One region of the Lactobacillus sp. W8093 genome, then DNA from elsewhere that is predicted to be linked to it. Evidence: predicted binding sites of a transcription regulator. Region 1 holds the regulator's gene; each other region holds the start of a gene.

What was found. The regulator HrcA, encoded in region 1, represses chaperone genes, less so after heat shock. The targets are predictions, from matches to a motif close to TTAGCACTCNNNNNNNNNGAGTGCTAA.
Region 2: H3T47_RS05220 (ATP-dependent Clp protease ATP-binding subunit) is a predicted target of HrcA. The motif match lies at 1,849-1,875, and genes of this name have one in related genera.
Region 3: H3T47_RS03785 (Hsp20/alpha crystallin family protein) is a predicted target of HrcA. The motif match lies at 3,547-3,573, and genes of this name have one in related genera.

Annotation. Positions count from the first base shown of each region.
Region 1 covers NZ_JACFRL010000008.1:19,457-25,433, reverse strand. Annotated here, with positions in the region: gene infB (translation initiation factor IF-2) at 1-825, shown strand, start outside; gene H3T47_RS06580 (ribosome-binding factor A) at 846-1,208, shown strand; gene truB (tRNA pseudouridine(55) synthase TruB) at 1,253-2,146, shown strand; gene ribF (riboflavin biosynthesis protein RibF) at 2,165-3,097, shown strand; gene hrcA (heat-inducible transcriptional repressor HrcA) at 3,233-4,282, shown strand; gene grpE (nucleotide exchange factor GrpE) at 4,295-4,882, shown strand; gene dnaK (molecular chaperone DnaK) at 4,901-5,977, shown strand, end outside.
Region 2 covers NZ_JACFRL010000006.1:38,105-44,081, forward strand. Annotated here, with positions in the region: gene H3T47_RS05220 (ATP-dependent Clp protease ATP-binding subunit) at 1-1,807, opposite strand, end outside; gene H3T47_RS05225 (hypothetical protein) at 1,982-2,164, shown strand; gene H3T47_RS05230 (phosphocarrier protein HPr) at 2,278-2,544, shown strand; gene ptsP (phosphoenolpyruvate--protein phosphotransferase) at 2,544-4,277, shown strand; gene spxA (transcriptional regulator SpxA) at 4,482-4,880, shown strand; gene H3T47_RS05245 (adaptor protein MecA) at 4,988-5,695, shown strand; gene H3T47_RS05250 (competence protein CoiA family protein) at 5,771-5,977, shown strand, end outside.
Region 3 covers NZ_JACFRL010000004.1:76,492-82,468, reverse strand. Annotated here, with positions in the region: gene H3T47_RS03805 (ABC transporter permease) at 1-48, shown strand, start outside; gene H3T47_RS03800 (nucleoside hydrolase) at 57-995, shown strand; gene H3T47_RS03795 (C1 family peptidase) at 1,064-2,380, opposite strand; partial or broken gene H3T47_RS09410 (SHOCT domain-containing protein) at 2,473-2,574, opposite strand; gene H3T47_RS03785 (Hsp20/alpha crystallin family protein) at 3,022-3,444, opposite strand; gene greA (transcription elongation factor GreA) at 3,654-4,115, shown strand; gene H3T47_RS03775 (Y-family DNA polymerase) at 4,194-5,507, shown strand; gene H3T47_RS03770 (hypothetical protein) at 5,500-5,856, shown strand; gene H3T47_RS03765 (CPBP family intramembrane glutamic endopeptidase) at 5,944-5,977, shown strand, end outside.

The DNA.
Region 1 (5,977 bases):
CGCCAAGTTGAAAAAGCTACTCCTTCAATGCCAGTAGAAATTACTGGTTTGAACGATGTGCCTGAATCAGCTGATAAAATTGTAGTCTTTGACGATGAAAAGACGGCAAGAAGTGTCGGTGAGCAAAGGGCACAACAGGCATTGCAACAATCCCGTGAAAATGTACAGCATGTTACCCTTGATAATTTGTTTGACACCATGAAGAAAGAAAACATGAAAGAAGTTGACGTTGTCTTAAAGGCTGACGTACAAGGTTCAGCTGAAGCATTGCAACAGTCACTTGAAAAGATCGAAGTTGAAGGTGTTCGTGTTAATATTATTCATGCCGGCGTTGGTGCGGTTAACGAATCAGATGTTACTTTAGCAGGTGCCTCAAATGCGTTCATCATCGGCTTTAACGTCAGACCTACAGCTACTGCCAAGTCACAAGCAGAAGCCGATGGCGTTGATATTCGTCTTTACAGTATAATTTATAAAGCTATTGATGATGTCAAGGCTGCCATGAAGGGTATGCTTGAGCCAACTTATGAAGATAAGGTTGTCGGTAATTTAACAGTACGCGAGACTTGGAAGGTTTCTAAAGTAGGAACAATTGCCGGTGCTTTTGTGGACTCAGGCTATGTTTCTAAAGATTCTACAGTTAACCTAATTCGTGATGGTGTAGTTATCTATACTGGTAAAGTGGCTTCTCTAAAACGGTTTAAAGATGATGCCAAAGTTGTCAAACAAGGTTTTGACTGTGGTCTAACCATCGAGAACTATAATGATATTAAAATTGGTGATGAATTAGAAGCGGTTGAAAAGCAGGAAGTTAAACCTGAGTAAGATTAACTAGGAGGAAAAACATGAAACACAGAATTGGTCGTGTTGAAGGAGAAATCCTCCGTGAATTAACGAAAATTTTGCGCAAAAATATTCGTGATCCACGAGTTAATGATGTTACAATCACAGCGGTTGAATGTACTAATGATCTGTCTTACGCTACCGTCTACTACAGCATTCTTACAGAAGATTCTAAAAAAGAAGAAGAAGCTGCTGCCGGATTGAATAAGGCTAAAGGAATGATGAGACACCTTTTAGGTCAAGTCCTAACTGTTTACAAAGTTCCGGAGCTGATTTTTAAAAGAGATAATTCGGTTAAATATGGTAGTAAAATTGATCAATTGATCGCTGAAGTAAAAAAGCAGGATGCAAATCGTAATAAGTAAGAAAAGCGCTGTTGGGCGCTTTTTTCATGGTTAAGGTAAACATAATGATAAACGGTATTTTAGTGATAGATAAAGATCAGGGCATGACGAGTGCAGATGTTGTCTATCATTTACGCAAGGTGTTGCACATTAAAAAAATTGGTCATGCTGGGACTCTTGATCCAGATGTCACAGGTGTATTGCCCATTGCAATTGGCCAGGCTACAAAATTAATTGAACTAATGCATCAACAAAATAAAAAATATGTTGGGCAAGGAATTTTAGGATTTTCTACTGATAGTTGTGACACTAGTGGGAAAATATTAAGCTCTCAGAAACTCACTCAAAAAATTGCGGCAACGGAAATTAAAAAAGCAATGCAGGAATTTATCGGAGAAATCGAGCAAGTGCCGCCAATCTACTCTGCGGTGAGAGTGAATGGGAAACATCTCTATGAATATGCCAGAGCCGGCATAAGTGTTGAGCGACCTAAGAGAAAAGTGCATATCACTAATTATGAACTTGAACGTGAACCATTTTTTGATGACGAAAAAGGACAAGAAACTTTTAGTTTTCAAATAGAATGTAGTAAGGGTACGTATGTAAGGTCATTAGTTAATGATCTGGGAACTAAGCTGGGTGTACCAGCAGTGATGAAGACTTTAAGACGTACAGCAAGTTCGGGTTTTGATTTGGAGCAGGCAGTTAAATTGTCTACAATAATTGAGCATCCTGAACACGTCACTGAATTTATTCAGCCATTAGATGCTTTTTTCAAGGACTATAGTCACTCTGATCTCGGTGAAACGGATTGGACTAAGGTCAAAAATGGCGCTGCTATTTCCTTGAAAACGAATGCAAAAAAGGTGGCATTACGGTACAATAATAGCGTTAAGGCAATTTATCAGAAAGATGGTACCATGTATCGCCCTTATTTAATGCTTTTACAAAATGAATAAGTGAATGAAGGTCTTATTATGGAAATAATCCATTTAACATATCCCATTAAGAAAAATATCTTCCCCCAGAAAATAGTTCTTGCTTTGGGTTTTTTCGACGGCGTTCATCGGGGACACCAAGAAATAATAGAAGCTGCTAAAAAAAAGGCACAAGCAAAACATTTACCTCTTGTTGTGATGACGTTTGATCGCCACCCCAAAGAAATTTATCAAAATAAAAACGTTACCTACATTGATACCTTGTCGGAAAAGGCATATAAAATGCAAAAGCTTAATGTCGATTATTTATTAGTAATGCACTTTAATAACGCATTTTGCCAGCTGACGCCACAAGAATTTGTGGACGAAATCATTGTTAAATTGCGCACTGATACTGTCGTTGCCGGCTTTGACTATACCTATGGGCCCAAAAATATAGCCAATATGAAAAACTTCCCTGAATTTGCTCAAGGCAGATTTGCTATAGTTGATGTCCCGAAACAGTCTTATGACGGAGAAAAAATTGGTTCAACAGAAATAAAAAAAGCGATCAGTGCTGGAGAAATGGAATTAGCAGCTAAATTGTTAGGTTTTCCTTATCTAATGTCTGGCTATATTGGACATGGGCTGCGCAATGGTCATAAATTAGGCTATCCAACGGCAAATTTAATTTGGAAGCCCAAAAAAGTAGTCCCTAAAGTAGGAGTTTATGCCACCAAAACTAAGATTAGAGGGAAATGGTATGACTCTATGACAAGTGTTGGTTATAATGTCACTATCAATGATGGTCAAAAACTATATATTGAATCAAATTTATTTGGTTTTGATCAAGAAGCTTATGATGAGGAAATGCTAATTAAATGGTATAAGTATACCCGTGGCGAAATTAAGTTTGATAGTTTGAAGGAATTAAAAGAGCAGATGAGTCAGGACGAGTCAGAAATTAAAAATTATTTTGCAAATCATAAGTAATTATATTATCAGACTTAAAAGATAACGGTTTTTAATAAAAAAGTTAGCACTCAGCTTGACATTCTGCTAAAAGCTAGTATCATAATAATTGTTAGCACCTGAGAAGATTGAGTGCTAAAAGTGAGGGCGATATTTATGTTGACCGAACGTCAAGAATTAATTTTAAAAACAATTATCAATGATTTCACGCAGACACATGATCCTGTTGGTTCAAAAACAGTCATGAATCAGTTGCCAATTAAAGTTTCGAGCGCAACAATTCGCAATGAAATGGCAGTTTTAGAAGAAAAGGGCTTAATCGAAAAAACCCATTTGTCAAGTGGTCGTGTTCCTTCTACTGAAGGGTACAGGTACTACCTTGATAAATTGGTAGAGCCCTTACAAATATCTTCTTCTGTTTATAAGAGAATCATTAATCAGCTAGATCAGCCATTTCATCAGGTAAATGACATTGTGCAGGAAGCTGCCAAAATTTTGTCTGATTTAACTAATTACACTGCTTTTGCGGAAGGACCTGAAAATAGTGATTTAACTATTTCTGGGTTTAGGATAGTCCCGCTTTTTAGTAGACAAATAATGGCCATTCTAGCAACTAGTGACGGTGATGTTCATAATCAAGTCTATACATTACCATATAATGTTCATGGTGATGAGATTGAACGTGCCGTTCGAATGATTAACGATGAATTGGCAGGTAAAACTTTAAGCGAAGTGACACCTGAATTTCTGGAACAAACTTTAGGTAAAAAACTTAAAGTTAGTCATGTTGCCGAATTAATTGAATTGGTAAAAGATGTTATTAGTGATGCTGCTAGTGAGCAAATGTACGTTGATGGTCAGATTAATTTGCTCAATAATATTTCTTTAAGCGATGTTTCTAATTTACGTTCATTATATGAGTTGATTGAGCACAATGATTTGATTTCAAGTATTTTGAATAGTGAAACAAGTTTAAAAAGTGATAGGTACCCAGTAAAAGTAAGTTTAGGCTCTGAACTTTCAAATGACTTGTTAAAAGATTACAGTCTGCTTACAGCTGAGTACAGTGTCGGCTCACATGGCAAAGGCATAATAGCTTTACTTGGACCTGATAACATGCCATATTCACAAGTAATAGGACTCCTTGAATACTTTAGAAACGAGTTAGCAAAAAAGTTGCTTGAATATTATGGTAGATTTAAATAAAGGAGGTTAGCCTTGAGTAAGGAAGAAAAAACCAAAAAAGACGTAGATGAAAATCAACGTCATTCTGAAAAAACCCAGTCACCAAAAACAGATTCAAAATCTGAGGCTAACAAGAAAACGAAGCCTGAAACTTCAGAAACAAAAATTAAAGAAAAATTGACTAAGTTACAGGCGGAAAAAGATGATCTTGAAGATAAGTTCTTGCGCAGTCAAGCAGAAATGCAAAATATGCAAAACCGTTATAATAACGAGAGAGCGCAGCTTATTAAATATGAATCACAGTCTTTAGCCAAAGATGTTCTGCCAGCAATGGACAATTTAGAAAGAGCTTTAGCTACCAAAGTTGATGACGAAGCATCAAAGCAACTTAAAAAGGGTGTACAAATGACCCTTGATTCACTGGTTAAAGCGATGAAAGATCACGGAATTAGTGAAATTACAGCTGAAGGTGTAAAATTTGATCCTAATTTACACCAAGCTGTTCAAACAGTTGCGGCTGAAAATGACGATCAAAAAGATCATGTTGTGCGAGTTTTGCAAAAAGGTTATTTATACAAAGATCGTACTTTAAGACCAGCAATGGTTGTTGTAGCACAATAATTGAAAGGAAGCATATCAATGTCAAAAGTTATCGGAATTGACCTCGGAACTACCAACTCAGCGGTTGCTGTTCTTGAGGGTAAGGAACCAAAAATTATTACTAACCCAGAAGGAAATCGGACAACTCCTTCAGTAGTAGCTTTCAAGGATGGAGAAATTCAAGTCGGTGAAGTTGCTAAGAGACAAGCAATTACCAATCCTAATACTATTTCTTCAATTAAGCGCCACATGGGTGAAGCTGATTATAAGGTAAAGATTGGAGATAAAGCGTACACTCCGCAAGAAATTTCAGCAATGATCTTGCAGTATATCAAGAAATTCTCCGAGGATTATTTAGGTGAAAAAGTAACAGAAGCCGTTATTACAGTTCCTGCATACTTTAATGACGCCCAACGTCAAGCTACTAAGGATGCTGGTAAAATTGCTGGCCTTGATGTTAAGAGAATCATTAACGAACCTACTGCATCTTCCCTTGCTTATGGTCTTGACAAAGATGCTGAAGACGAAAAAGTTTTAGTTTACGACCTTGGTGGTGGTACTTTTGATGTTTCCGTTTTGCAATTAGGTGACGGTGTATTCCAAGTTCTTTCAACTAATGGTGATACTCACCTTGGTGGTGACGACTTCGATAACAAGATTATTGATTGGTTGATTAAGAACTTTAAAGATGAAAACGGTGTTGACCTTTCTAAAGATAAAATGGCTTTACAAAGGTTAAAGGATGCTGCTGAAAAGGCTAAGAAAGATCTTTCTGGTGTATCTTCAACTCATATTTCATTACCATTCATTTCTGCTGGCGAATCTGGTCCATTACACCTAGAAGCTGACTTAACTAGGGCAAAATTTGATGAATTAACTTCTGACTTAGTTGATAAGACTAAGATTCCGTTTGACAATGCGTTAAAAGATGCTGAATTAACAGTTAATGATATTGACAAGGTTATTTTAAACGGTGGTTCTACTCGTATTCCTGCTGTGCAAGAAGCTGTTAAGAAGTGGGCTGGTAAAGAACCTGATCACTCAATTAACCCAGACGAAGCTGTTGCTTTAGGTGCTGCTATTCAAGGTGGCGTCATTTCTGGTGACGTTAAGGAC
Region 2 (5,977 bases), on a different contig from region 1:
CAGGCTTATCATTAGCATTTTCAGCAGTAAAGCCGACACTGGTATTTTTAATACCCTGACCCGCGTTAGAAGTCATAATGATAATAGTATCTTTAAATGAAACCGTTCTTCCCTGTGAATCAGTTAAACGACCGTCATCAAGTATTTGTAAGAACAAATTCATAACAGCAGGATCAGCTTTTTCGATTTCGTCAAGCAGTATTAGGCTGTATGGGTGACGACGTACTCGTTCAGTAAGTTGTCCAGCTTCTTCATAACCAACATAACCCGGAGCAGAACCGATCAATTTAGAAACAGAGTATGACTCCATGTATTCAGACATATCAAACCGAATTAAAGCATTTTCTGAACCAAACATTTGTTTAGCTAGTTGTTTGGCAAGTTCGGTTTTACCAACTCCCGTTGGTCCTACAAAGAGGAAGGAGCCGATTGGTCTACCAGATTTGTTAAAACCGATCCGATTCCGGCGAATTGCCCGCGCCAACTTGTCAACGGCTTTGTCTTGACCGATAACATGCGCTTTAAGATTTGGTGCCAAGTTTTGTAACTGGTTTTCTTCCTGCTTTTGCAAATCGCCAACAGGGATACCAGTCTTTTCTTCGACAATCTTGTTCATAATCTTACTGGTGATTACCGGAGATTTATCTGGATCAACTTTTTGATCCTTCATTTTATTATATTTTTCAATTTGGTCGCGGTAGTATGCGGCCTTTTCGTAGTCTTCATTCTTTAATGATTCCTGCTTTAATTTTTGCGCTGCTTCAATCCGTTCCTTCATTTTTTCTTTATCAACATAAGGAATGGTTAAATTCATTCGTGAACCAGCTTCATCGAGTAAGTCAATGGCTTTATCAGGTAAAAACCGGTCTTGAATGTAACGCTCAGACAATTCTGCAGCAGCTTTGATCGCATCATCGGTATAGTGAACGTGATGATAATCTTCGTAACGCTTTTGAATACCCTTTAAAATACGGATGGTTTCAGCTACTGACGGTTCTTTGACATCAACAGGTTGGAAACGTCTGGCTAAAGCAGAATCTTTTTCAATTTCGCGATATTCTTTTAAAGTGGTAGCGCCAACAAGTTGTAAGTCACCACGAGCGAGGGCAGGTTTAATGATGTTGCCGGCATCCATTCCGCCTTCGGCATTGCCTGCACCAACGATTTCATGAATCTCATCAATAAAGAGAATAATATCATCATGGCCTTGTACTTCTTTAAGTAGTTGCTGCATACGCTGTTCAAATTGACCACGAATACCAGTACCTTGTACTAATGAAACTACATTTAGTGATATGATTCTTTTATCTTGCAGCTTGGCAGGTACCGAGCCATCGACAATTTGTTGGGCCAAGCCTTCGACTACAGCTGTTTTACCGACACCGGCTTCACCAATTAAGACTGGGTTGTTTTTAGTTCTGCGGTTCAGAATTTCTATCACGCGCGCAATTTCTTTATCACGGCCAATTACTGGATCGATTTTGCCTTTTCTTGCTAGAGCGGTTAGATCTGTTCCGTACTGATCAAGCAGTGACCGACCACCGCCAGCACCATTATTGCCGTTAGCGTTGCCCGGACCACCAGTACTCATTCTAGGATCCCCTGGGTTACCAGCGTTGCCATTATAGTTGAAGAAATCGCTGAGATCGCCGAAGAAGCCGTTATTGTCATTGTTCATATTAATATTTCCTTGTTGTTTAAGTTGTTGATAACATTGTCCACATAAATTAATTTCTCGACGCTGTCCATTAACTTCTGCAAAAAGGTGAATGGAGGCTGGTCGTTTTTGACAGTTTTGACAAAGCAATTATATTACCGCCTTTCATATCAATTTACTAAATTATATAATTAGCACTCGCAATAATCAAGTGCTAAAACTTATTTCTTATTATTTGTAAGTAGCTTAAATATGATAAAATAATTCTAGGCAAAATCAAAAAAATTGCTGTAATGATATCGGTTTAAAAAAAGCGGTGGTAAAATGGATTATCAAAAAATTTTAGAGCAGTTGGCAAATGGGGAACTTGATCATTATGAAGTTGACCCGCAAAATGCTTTTGAATTTCAAGCTGCATTAAGGTCTTTTGGCAAAAGGCAAAATATAACCGGAAAGGCTTTGAGGGGCGGTAAAATAATTTATTCGCAAACCAAGACTGAAGTTTAATGATGTAAACTGTTACATTTATGTTGTCTAATTCACAAAAAAATGATAGTCTAAGTAGGCGAATAGGTATTTACTACCGGTTTGATTTTTTGAATTCAAAGGAGATATATATAATGGAAAAACGCGATTTTCATGTTGTTGCAGAAACAGGTATTCATGCTCGTCCAGCTACATTGCTAGTACAAGCTGCTTCTAAGTTTGGTTCAGATATCAACTTGGAATACAATGGTAAATCAGTTAACTTAAAGTCAATCATGGGTGTTATGTCACTTGGTGTTGGTAAGAATGCTGATGTTACTATCAGTGCTGATGGTGATGATGAAAAAGATGCAATCAATGCTATTTCTGAAACAATGAAAAAAGAGGGTTTGGCTGAATAATGACCAAGACATTAAAAGGAATTGCTGCAAGTGATGGTATTGCTGTAGCACCAGCTTATCTCTTGGTTGAACCAGATCTTTCATTCACCAAAGCCACAGTTAGTGATGTTGATAGTGAATTAGCTCGTTATAAAGAAGCAATTTCAGTTTCTACTGCTGAAGTTGAAAAAATTCGCGATAGTGCGAAGAAGAGTTTAGGTGAAGATGAAGCTCAAGTCTTTGAAGCTCACTTAATGATTCTAAATGATCCTGAGTTTACGGGTGCAATTGAAAATGAAATTAAGGAGCAGAAGGTTAATAGTGAAGCTGCTCTTGATGAAACTGCGCAAAAATTCATTACAATTTTTGAAGGCATGACTGATAACGAATACATGCAGCAGCGTGCAGCTGATGTGCGCGATGTTTCTAAGAGAATCATGGCTCACTTACTGGGTAAAGAATTACCAAATCCAGCTTCTATTGACCATGAAGTTGTGGTGGTTGCTCATGATTTAACCCCTAGTGATACAGCTCAATTAAATAAGAAATACGTTAAGGGCTTTGTAACTGATATTGGTGGTAGAACTGCGCACTCAGCAATTATGGCACGTTCTTTGGAATTGCCAGCAGTTGTCGGTACAGATTCTATTACCAAAGATGTTCAAAATGGTGAGACTGTTGCAGTTAACGGTCTTAATGGTGACGTGATTGTAGATCCAACTGATAGTCAAATCGCTGATTATAAGCAAAAGAGTGCTGATTTCTTAAAGCAAAAGGCTGAATGGGAAAAATTAAAGAATGAACCTTCTGTCACAGCTGATGGCAAGAAATTCACAATTGCTGCTAATATTGGTACACCAAATGATATGCAAGGTGTAAACGATAATGGTGCTGAAGCCGTTGGATTATACAGAACTGAGTTCTTGTATATGGATTCAAAAGACTTCCCGACCGAAGACGAACAATTTGAAGCCTATAAGGAAGTTATTGAAGGAATGCACGGTAAGCAAGTTATTATCAGAACCATGGATATTGGTGGCGATAAGCATCTTGATTACTGGGATTTGCCAGAAGAAATGAACCCATTCTTGGGTGTGCGTGCTATCAGACTTTCACTTCAAAATGAAGAAATCTTCCGTACACAACTAAGAGCTCTTTTGCGCGCATCAACTTATGGTAAGTTGGGAATTATGTTCCCAATGATTGGTACTTTAGGCGAATTACGCAAGGCTAAAGCAATTTTGGCAGAGGAGCAAGAAAAATTAGCAGCTAAAGGCGTTAAAATGGGTTCTGACTTAGAAGTTGGAATGATGATTGAAGTTCCTGCCGCTGCTGTTTTAGCTGATCAACTTGTTAAAGAAGTTGATTTCTTCTCAATCGGTACTAATGACTTGATCCAATACACAATGGCTGCCGACCGTGGCAATGATAATGTTTCTTATCTTTACCAACCAGCCAACCCATCAGTTTTACGCTTAATTAAGCACACAATTGATGCAGCTCATGAAAATGGCATTTGGTGTGGCATGTGTGGTGAAGCAGCTGGAGACAGTACAATGTTCCCAATCCTGCTTTCAATGGGATTAGACGAATATTCAATGAGTGCTACTTCAATTTTGCGCATTAGAAGTTTAATGAAGAAGTTGAACACTAATGATATTAAGGAATTAGCTAATAAAGCTTGTTACGTTTCAGAAACTGCTGAAGAAAATGAGCAGTTAGTTAGTGACTTAATGAAAAAAGTGGACAAATAAATATTGATTAAAAAAAGGATACATTCATAAAAATTTAATGTGTCCTTTTTTAATTTCTTTAATCTTTCTTGGTAAAAAAGTCATAGAATATTCACTTTTAAAAATTACCATAAAATTATAGTTAGTTATGGAAAATCTACTTACAAAAAAGAAGTAGTATGCTATAATAATTTAGAAGACTAATTCTGAAGGAGCGTGAAATATATGGTCAATTTATATATATCTCCGAGCTGTACATCATGCCGTAAAGCAAAGGCTTGGCTAAAAAAACATGACATTCCTTTTAAGGAAAGAAATATTTTTTCTGAGCCTTTAACTAAAGAAGAGCTTTTACAAATTTTACGTATGACCGAAAATGGTACTGAAGAAATTATTTCTACGCGTTCAAGAGCATTTCAACAATTAAAAGTAAATCTTGATGACTTGTCAATCGATCAACTACTTGACTTGGTTGAAAAGAATCCAAGTCTTTTAAGACGTCCAATAATTATGGATGACCGTCGACTTCAAGTTGGCTATAACGAAGACGAGATCAGACGCTTTTTACCTAGAAAAGTCCGTCGTCTTGAACTTGAAGAAATGCAAAAAATTGCAGATCTATAAAATTCATGAAAGTTTAAAATAAAAGCGTTAGTTTTTAAACTAACGCTTTTATTTTATTGGGAAAGTACGCTACAATAGAACAAAGAACCTGATGGAGGTGAGAACTCATGCAAGTAGATCATATTAACGACAACACAATTCGCGTGAGAATAGGTAAAAAAGAACTGGCTAATCGTGGACTTAAAGTTTTAGATTTACTGGGCGATAAAAATAAAATTCAACATTTCTTTTATTCGATTTTGGACGAAATAGATACTGATCACTCATTTAGTCAGGATGCGCCGGTTACTTTTCAAGTAATGCCTAATAACGGTGGACTTGATTTACTTATCACCAAAGTAACAGATAAAGATCGGAATAATTTAGCCCAATTATTTGATAATGATACCGCTAATAATGGGAAGAACAATCAAGATTCACGGAGATCTTTTCTTGATCTGGAAAATGAAGACGAAGGAAATAGTGAAGAAGATACTTCTTCTACTCCTAAGGGTAAGAAGGAATTTTGGAAGTTACAGAAGAAACAGGGATATTGTTTCAACGATCTTAATCAAGTAGTGGAACTGGCTGATAGTCTGTTAGCTGCTGATTTAGAATCCAGTCTTTACTTTGAACGAGGAAAATTTTACCTTGAACTGACATTTACTGATACTGATTATGCAGAAATCAAACCTGCCGACGCATGGGCGATTGCAAATGAATATGGTATTAAGGTTAAAGCAAATGAAATGGCTCGCGTACGTATCAATGGCAAGCGGATAATTGCACATGATGCTTTAGGTTGCTTGCGCCATTATTTTAGCAAAATTAAATAGAAAATATTTTTAATTAGATAGAAGGGCAAGAATTAATTCTTGCCTTTTTTGCGTACTTATTTTTAGGTGATAAAAATGTACGCAGCTTTGTTGAATAATGTCTTAGTATTAGCTGTTGATGAAGCGCAAAAGCAGCAAAATAAAAATTTAAGTCAAAAATATTTTTGCCCGCATTGTCAAAGAGAAGTGCAATTGGTAAACAAAAAAGAGGGGTCATATTTTAAGCATCTTGCTCAAGTGATTAATATGTCTGGGGAAAATAAAGAACATGCTCTAAGTAAA
Region 3 (5,977 bases), on a different contig from region 1:
TCTGTTGCTCCAGCAGCGGATGGTCAAAATTATATTAAGTCGAAATAGGTAGAAAAATGAAAGAAATATATTTTAATCATGACGGTAATATTGATGATTTAGTGTCATATTTGTTACTTTTATTGGCTCCAGACATTAAATTAATTGGGGTCAGTGCAATTGATGCTGACGGTTATGTTGATCCTGCTGTTGAAGTATGCCGTAAAATGACGGACAGATTTAACTTACGCGGTGACCAAATAGAAATTGCCAAGTCAAATTCACGGGCTGTAAACCAATTTCCAGAAGAATGGCGTAAAGCTGCTTATTCATTTGATTTTTTACCATTATTAAATCAATCTGGCAAAATGATTACTAAAATGGCAGAAAAGCCTGCCCATTTAGATATGGTCGAAAAAATTATGGCGGCAAGTCAACCTGTAACTTTAGTTATGACTGGGCCGTTAACAGATTTGGCGCGCGCTTTAGAAACTAATCCTAAAATTGCAGATAACATTGAAAAACTGTATTGGATGGGTGGAGCGCTTGATGGACATGGTAATGTTATTCAAGTTAACGCTGATGGTACACAAGACTGGAATACCTTTTGGGATCCATTTGCACTTGAAAGAGTATTGCAATCTAATATTCCAATACAAATTGTAGGTCTTGAAAGCAGTGAAGAACTGCCACTAACAGATGAGATAAGAATGCATTGGGCCAGCTTACGTGAATATCCAGCTGCTGATTTAGTTGCGCAAGGCTATTGCCTTTTAGTTAATCCTCCAACTAAGAGTGTCCAGTTATACTTCTGGGACGTTTTAACTATAATTAGTGTCCTTTATCCTGAAGTGATTTTAGAAAGTAAAAAGCACCAAATAAAAGTAATTACGGAAGGATTAGCTGCTGGCCGTATGGAAGATGATCCTAATGGTCGGGAAATCACTTTAGTTACTAAAGCTGATAAAAAGCTATTCTTTAAGAAATTTGATGAATTATTACTACGAAGTAAGTAATTAATATTTGTAACAAAAAAGACGAAATTCGTGTTTGAATTTCGTCTTTTTATTAGTTATAGCTTAGCTTAAGCAAGTGAGTCCCAAGCTGGTAAGTCTGTAATAGGACCTTCGGCAATAGCTACTTGTTCTGGAGTCAGGTACTTCTTGTGAACAACAACTTCGTAAACATAATCTTTAAACCAGTCGTTGTTCATGACGAAGAAACCTTTGTCACCGTTCTTTTCACCCCAAGAGTTTTCAACTTTCCATTGGCGAACATGACCGCCGTCCTCATCCACGCCGACTAAAGTCATAGCATGAGTTGAGGCACCAGCACCAGTTCTTAAGCGGTCAGCCTTAGACATCTTAAGGTCTACGCCAAAGAGATCGCTTAATTGATAGAGGTCACTGTCAAGATAACCCTTCTTACGATCGCTTTGTTCACCAACATCATTACCAAACCAAACAGCCTCACCATCTTTTAATTGGTTAACAGCTGCAGTTTCCAAGTATTCCATCGGCACATTCAAGAATTTAATGCGATAAGAACCTTCAACGTTATCTTCAAATGGCAGACCATATAACTTATCATATTCATGATCTGGTGCATTAGACAATACAACGTAATCATTGAAGTCAACATCGCCCATGTATTTATGCAAAAATTCTAGTGGGGTTAAATCTTTGTCCAAATGATATTTCTTGTCATCATCACGGTATTCCAAATCAAATTTCTTAGGTGGTTCACCGACTGCAATTGCCGTCATTTGGTAAACTTCACTTAGGAATTGTTTACGGGCTTTCTCGACTTCATCGTCTTTACCGTCTTGCTTTAATTTACGTAGGACTAGCGCATCTTTTTTGAGCTTATCACCCAAAGCCTTGGCAAAGCCCATAGTATTATTGGCGTTAAAGCTTTCAGGCATAGCATAAGAAGGCACAACGCCATATTTTTCAATCAAAGCAGCTCCCATGTGGAATTGACCACCATCTTCACCGGCACCATCTAAATGAGCTTTAACGGTGCGTGAATCAAGCGGCTCATCGGCAGTAGCCAAAATATTGTCATAAAAAATATTTGCGCGCTCGATTTTATCCCAGAAAAAGTTGTAGCTTTGTGAGAAAGTAAAGTTCTTACAGTGATATTTTTTGCCAAAATTGTGGCGTAAAATGTTTAAAGTAGCAAATTCCCAGCAACGACCTGATTGGCGTTGATTAGTAACATTTTCTGTGTCAAGTTCGGTTGAAAATACACGGGTCAATTCACTTTGAACGCGATCATTGTAAGCAGCTGTTAAAACACCACTTTTTTGAGCAGCTCGAGCAACAACTTGATTTTGCGGATTTTTATTAAAGTTTTCCGCAAACTTTTCCAGTTCTTGGACAGTTAGTTTATGAGCCATAAAATATATTCTCCTTTTTTAATCTATTTTTAAATTACTTTATATTTTAAGCTAAAAGAAAAGCGAGTTCAATAGCTGAACCCACTTTGACTTTATAATCCTAAAACTTGTTTCTTCTTAGCCGAAAATTCTTCTTCAGTTAATATTCCTTCATCAACTAACTCTTTTAATTGCTTTAACGCTGCAATCATATCTTGAGTATTTTCTGGTGCATTTTGTACTGGATCGTTTTGAATACTTTGTTGGTAATTCTGCGACATGCTTTTAATAGCATCTGCTAAAATTGGTGCGGCAGTTTTATCTAAATCGTTAAGAAAAATATTTGTTGCGCCATTGGCTATTTGAATTTAGCAGTTAATAATCTTGAGAATGAAAAAGATTAAAAGGTGAGGTGGTCTCTGCTCTAGTGGACTGCGTATTAGTAATAATCGAACTGCAAGAATAACTATGTTAAATTATTATTGATATTCTTAGATTAAAACTATTTAAAGCAGGTAAAAACAAAATAAGCCAACCGGAACTTAATCTGGTTGGCTTATTTTATTGTTTCTGAAAAGTTTTATTTTAAAAACAGTTCAGATAAATTTAAATAGACTTTCTCTTATATCAATGAGTTAATATATTTTGATGACTGAAAGCAATTAGTCAATTTGAATTGAGTTATCACTTGCACCAGCTTGTTGCTTTGGCAGGGTAATAGTCAATACACCGTTATCGTATTTGGCGTGAATGTCACTTGCAACCACATTTGGCAATCTGAAGCTGCGTGAAATGTGACCTTCACTTCTCTCACGGTGAATTATGCTATTGTCCTTAGACATATCTTTGAAAGACTTTCTTGAGCCTGATACACTCAAAATACCATTATTATAATTAAGGTGGATCTTGTCTTTATCCATTCCCGGCATATCAACTTTAATTACATATTCTTTGTCGTTTTCAACAACATCTGATTGCATTAATTTTGCTACTTCGTTATCGTCAAAAAATTTTCTTGGAAGATCAAACCAATCGTTCATCGCATCGAATAAATCATTGTGCCGATTCATCATATCATTTGCCATAGTAAAAAACTTCCTTTCAAAATTTATATATTTGTATCAGAAGACTTTCATTTCTTCCTGACACTTATTATTATAGTATGCAGATTTTTAAAATGGAAATAATTAGCACTCTTATTTTATGAGTGCTAAAAATTAAATAAGAAAGCTAATATTACAGTGCTTTAAGCATGTGGATAATTTTAGCAGCAAAAATATAGGAGAAAAATATTTTGGCTTATTATCAAAAAATGACACCACAGGGCTATCAAAAAATTAAAGATGAAATTGCTGATTTGAAAAAGGACCGACCGCGAAGAATTAAAATTTTGCAGGAAGCACGCTCACTAGGTGACTTATCGGAAAATACTGAGTATACGGAAGCAAAACGTGATTTAGGTCACCTTCAAAGTCGCCTGCGTTATTTGGAAAAGCAATTGAAATATGCCGAAATCATTGAAAAAAAGGCTGATGGCAAAGTAGATTTGGGCAAGACAGTCACACTAAAATTTGCTGATGACCCAGAAACTGAAACATATCAAATTGTCGGTCGTATGGAAGCTGATATTGCTGCTGGAAAAGTTGCGTTTGATTCGCCGTTAGGGCAGGCAATCATGAAAAAAGAAGTTGGTAAAACCGTCAGTGTTGCTGCACCGGCTGGTGAATATCAAGTTACTATTGAAAAAATTGACTAATTTTCCGCTTGATTATTCGAACTTGTGTTTGTATAATTTATTTTAGCGAACACAGGTTTGCAATAGGAAGTGAAAGCAATGTATGATTATCGTTATGAGCCGCACCGTTTGATTTTCATGATTGATAACAAGTCATTCTTTGCTAGCTGTGAGGCCCTGCAATTAGGATTAAATCCGATGAAAGCTGTATTAGCGGTTGTTTCGCATCAGCCGCATACAAATTATGGCTCAGGTCTAATTATGGCGGCCTCACCTTTAGCGAAGAAAAAGTATGGGTTGACTAACGTCATGAGAGTCCGGGATCTACCTACGAAAAAAGAAGCACCAGATTTAATTTTGGTAGAGCCACATATGAATTTATACATCAAGCGCAGCATGCAGGTATTGGCAATTTTTCAAAAGTATGCTGCTGATGAAGATATCCATGTTTACTCAATTGATGAAAGCATGATTGATATGACTAAATCCTGGCGTTTGTTTGGAGATGACCCTTATCTGGTTGCGCGTAAAATGCAAGTAGAAATTAAAAACAAGATAGGCCTTTATACTACTTGCGGCATTGGAGAGAATCCCCTGCTAGCTAAACTGGCAATGGACATATCAGCCAAGCACCGCTGTTCAATGATTGATTATTGGCATTATATTGATGTGCCGGATACTATTTGGCAAATTAAAGATTTGGAAGAAGTTTGGGGGATTGGCAAAAGAATAGCTCGGCGCTTGCATCACCTACATATTAATAATATGTATGAACTGGCACATACTAATCCGGCAATTTTGAAAAAAGAGTTTGGCGTAATTGGTGAACAGCTATTTGCGATTAGCTGGGGAGTTGATCGCAGCATTATTAGCGAAAAATATTATCCCATAATGAAGAATTACGGCAATTCGCAGATTTTAAACCGTGATTACACAAATCAACGAGAAATTGAAATAGTTTTGCGTGAAATTGGCGAACAGGTTGGTGCCAGAATACGTGCTCATCGTTTACAAGCTGGCTGTCTTAGCTTATTTGTTGGCTTTTCTAAGTATGAACAAGATGGTAGTCGCAAGGGCTTTAACGTGCAGCAAAAAATTTGTCCCACTAACGATAATGATTTGTTGGTTGAAGAAATACTGGCACTTTTTCGTAAAAACTGGCGTGGTGAAACAGTACGTGCTTTAGGGGTTAATTGTAGCCGCTTGGCACCAGATAATTGTCAGCAATTAACCTTTTTTGTTCCCGCGACGCAGCAAATTAAAAAGCACACAATAAATATAACTGTTGACAAAATCAGGAAAAAATACGGTTTTACCAGTTTAGTCAAAGCCTCAAGTCTGTCTAAAGGGGCAACGGCGATAAGACGCAGCAGTCTTGTTGGCGGACATAATGGTGGAAATGCTTATGAATGATTTTGATAAAATTGTCCAAGATTTTTTTAAAAACTACCAAGATCGTAAAATGAAAAAGTGGCAAGGCTTCTTTTTAAGTGATCATACTATGGCAATTAATAAAGATAAGCAAGAGCGCAGCGTAAAGCATCCTGCTAAAGATACTATGAGTATAGAAGATATAAGTTTGCAGCTACTCAAGGCGTACGGTAATCACCGCATGGTCCACCTGCAGCTTAAGGTTATGAATGACGACAATCAGTTGCCGGCAGATATTGTTGGCTTTGTCAGTGGTTATAGTGAAGACGGCATTATTGTTGCTGGTCAAAAAATTGCTTTGGAGGATATAAATAATATTAGTGTAGATTAATAAATCTGCCTTGATATTTTATCTAGGCTACTTTTTTTGCTATAATATGGAACTTGTAGAGTAAATAATATTATAGAGGTAATTTTTGTGAATACACCAGCATCAAGGCAAGGCAACTTAA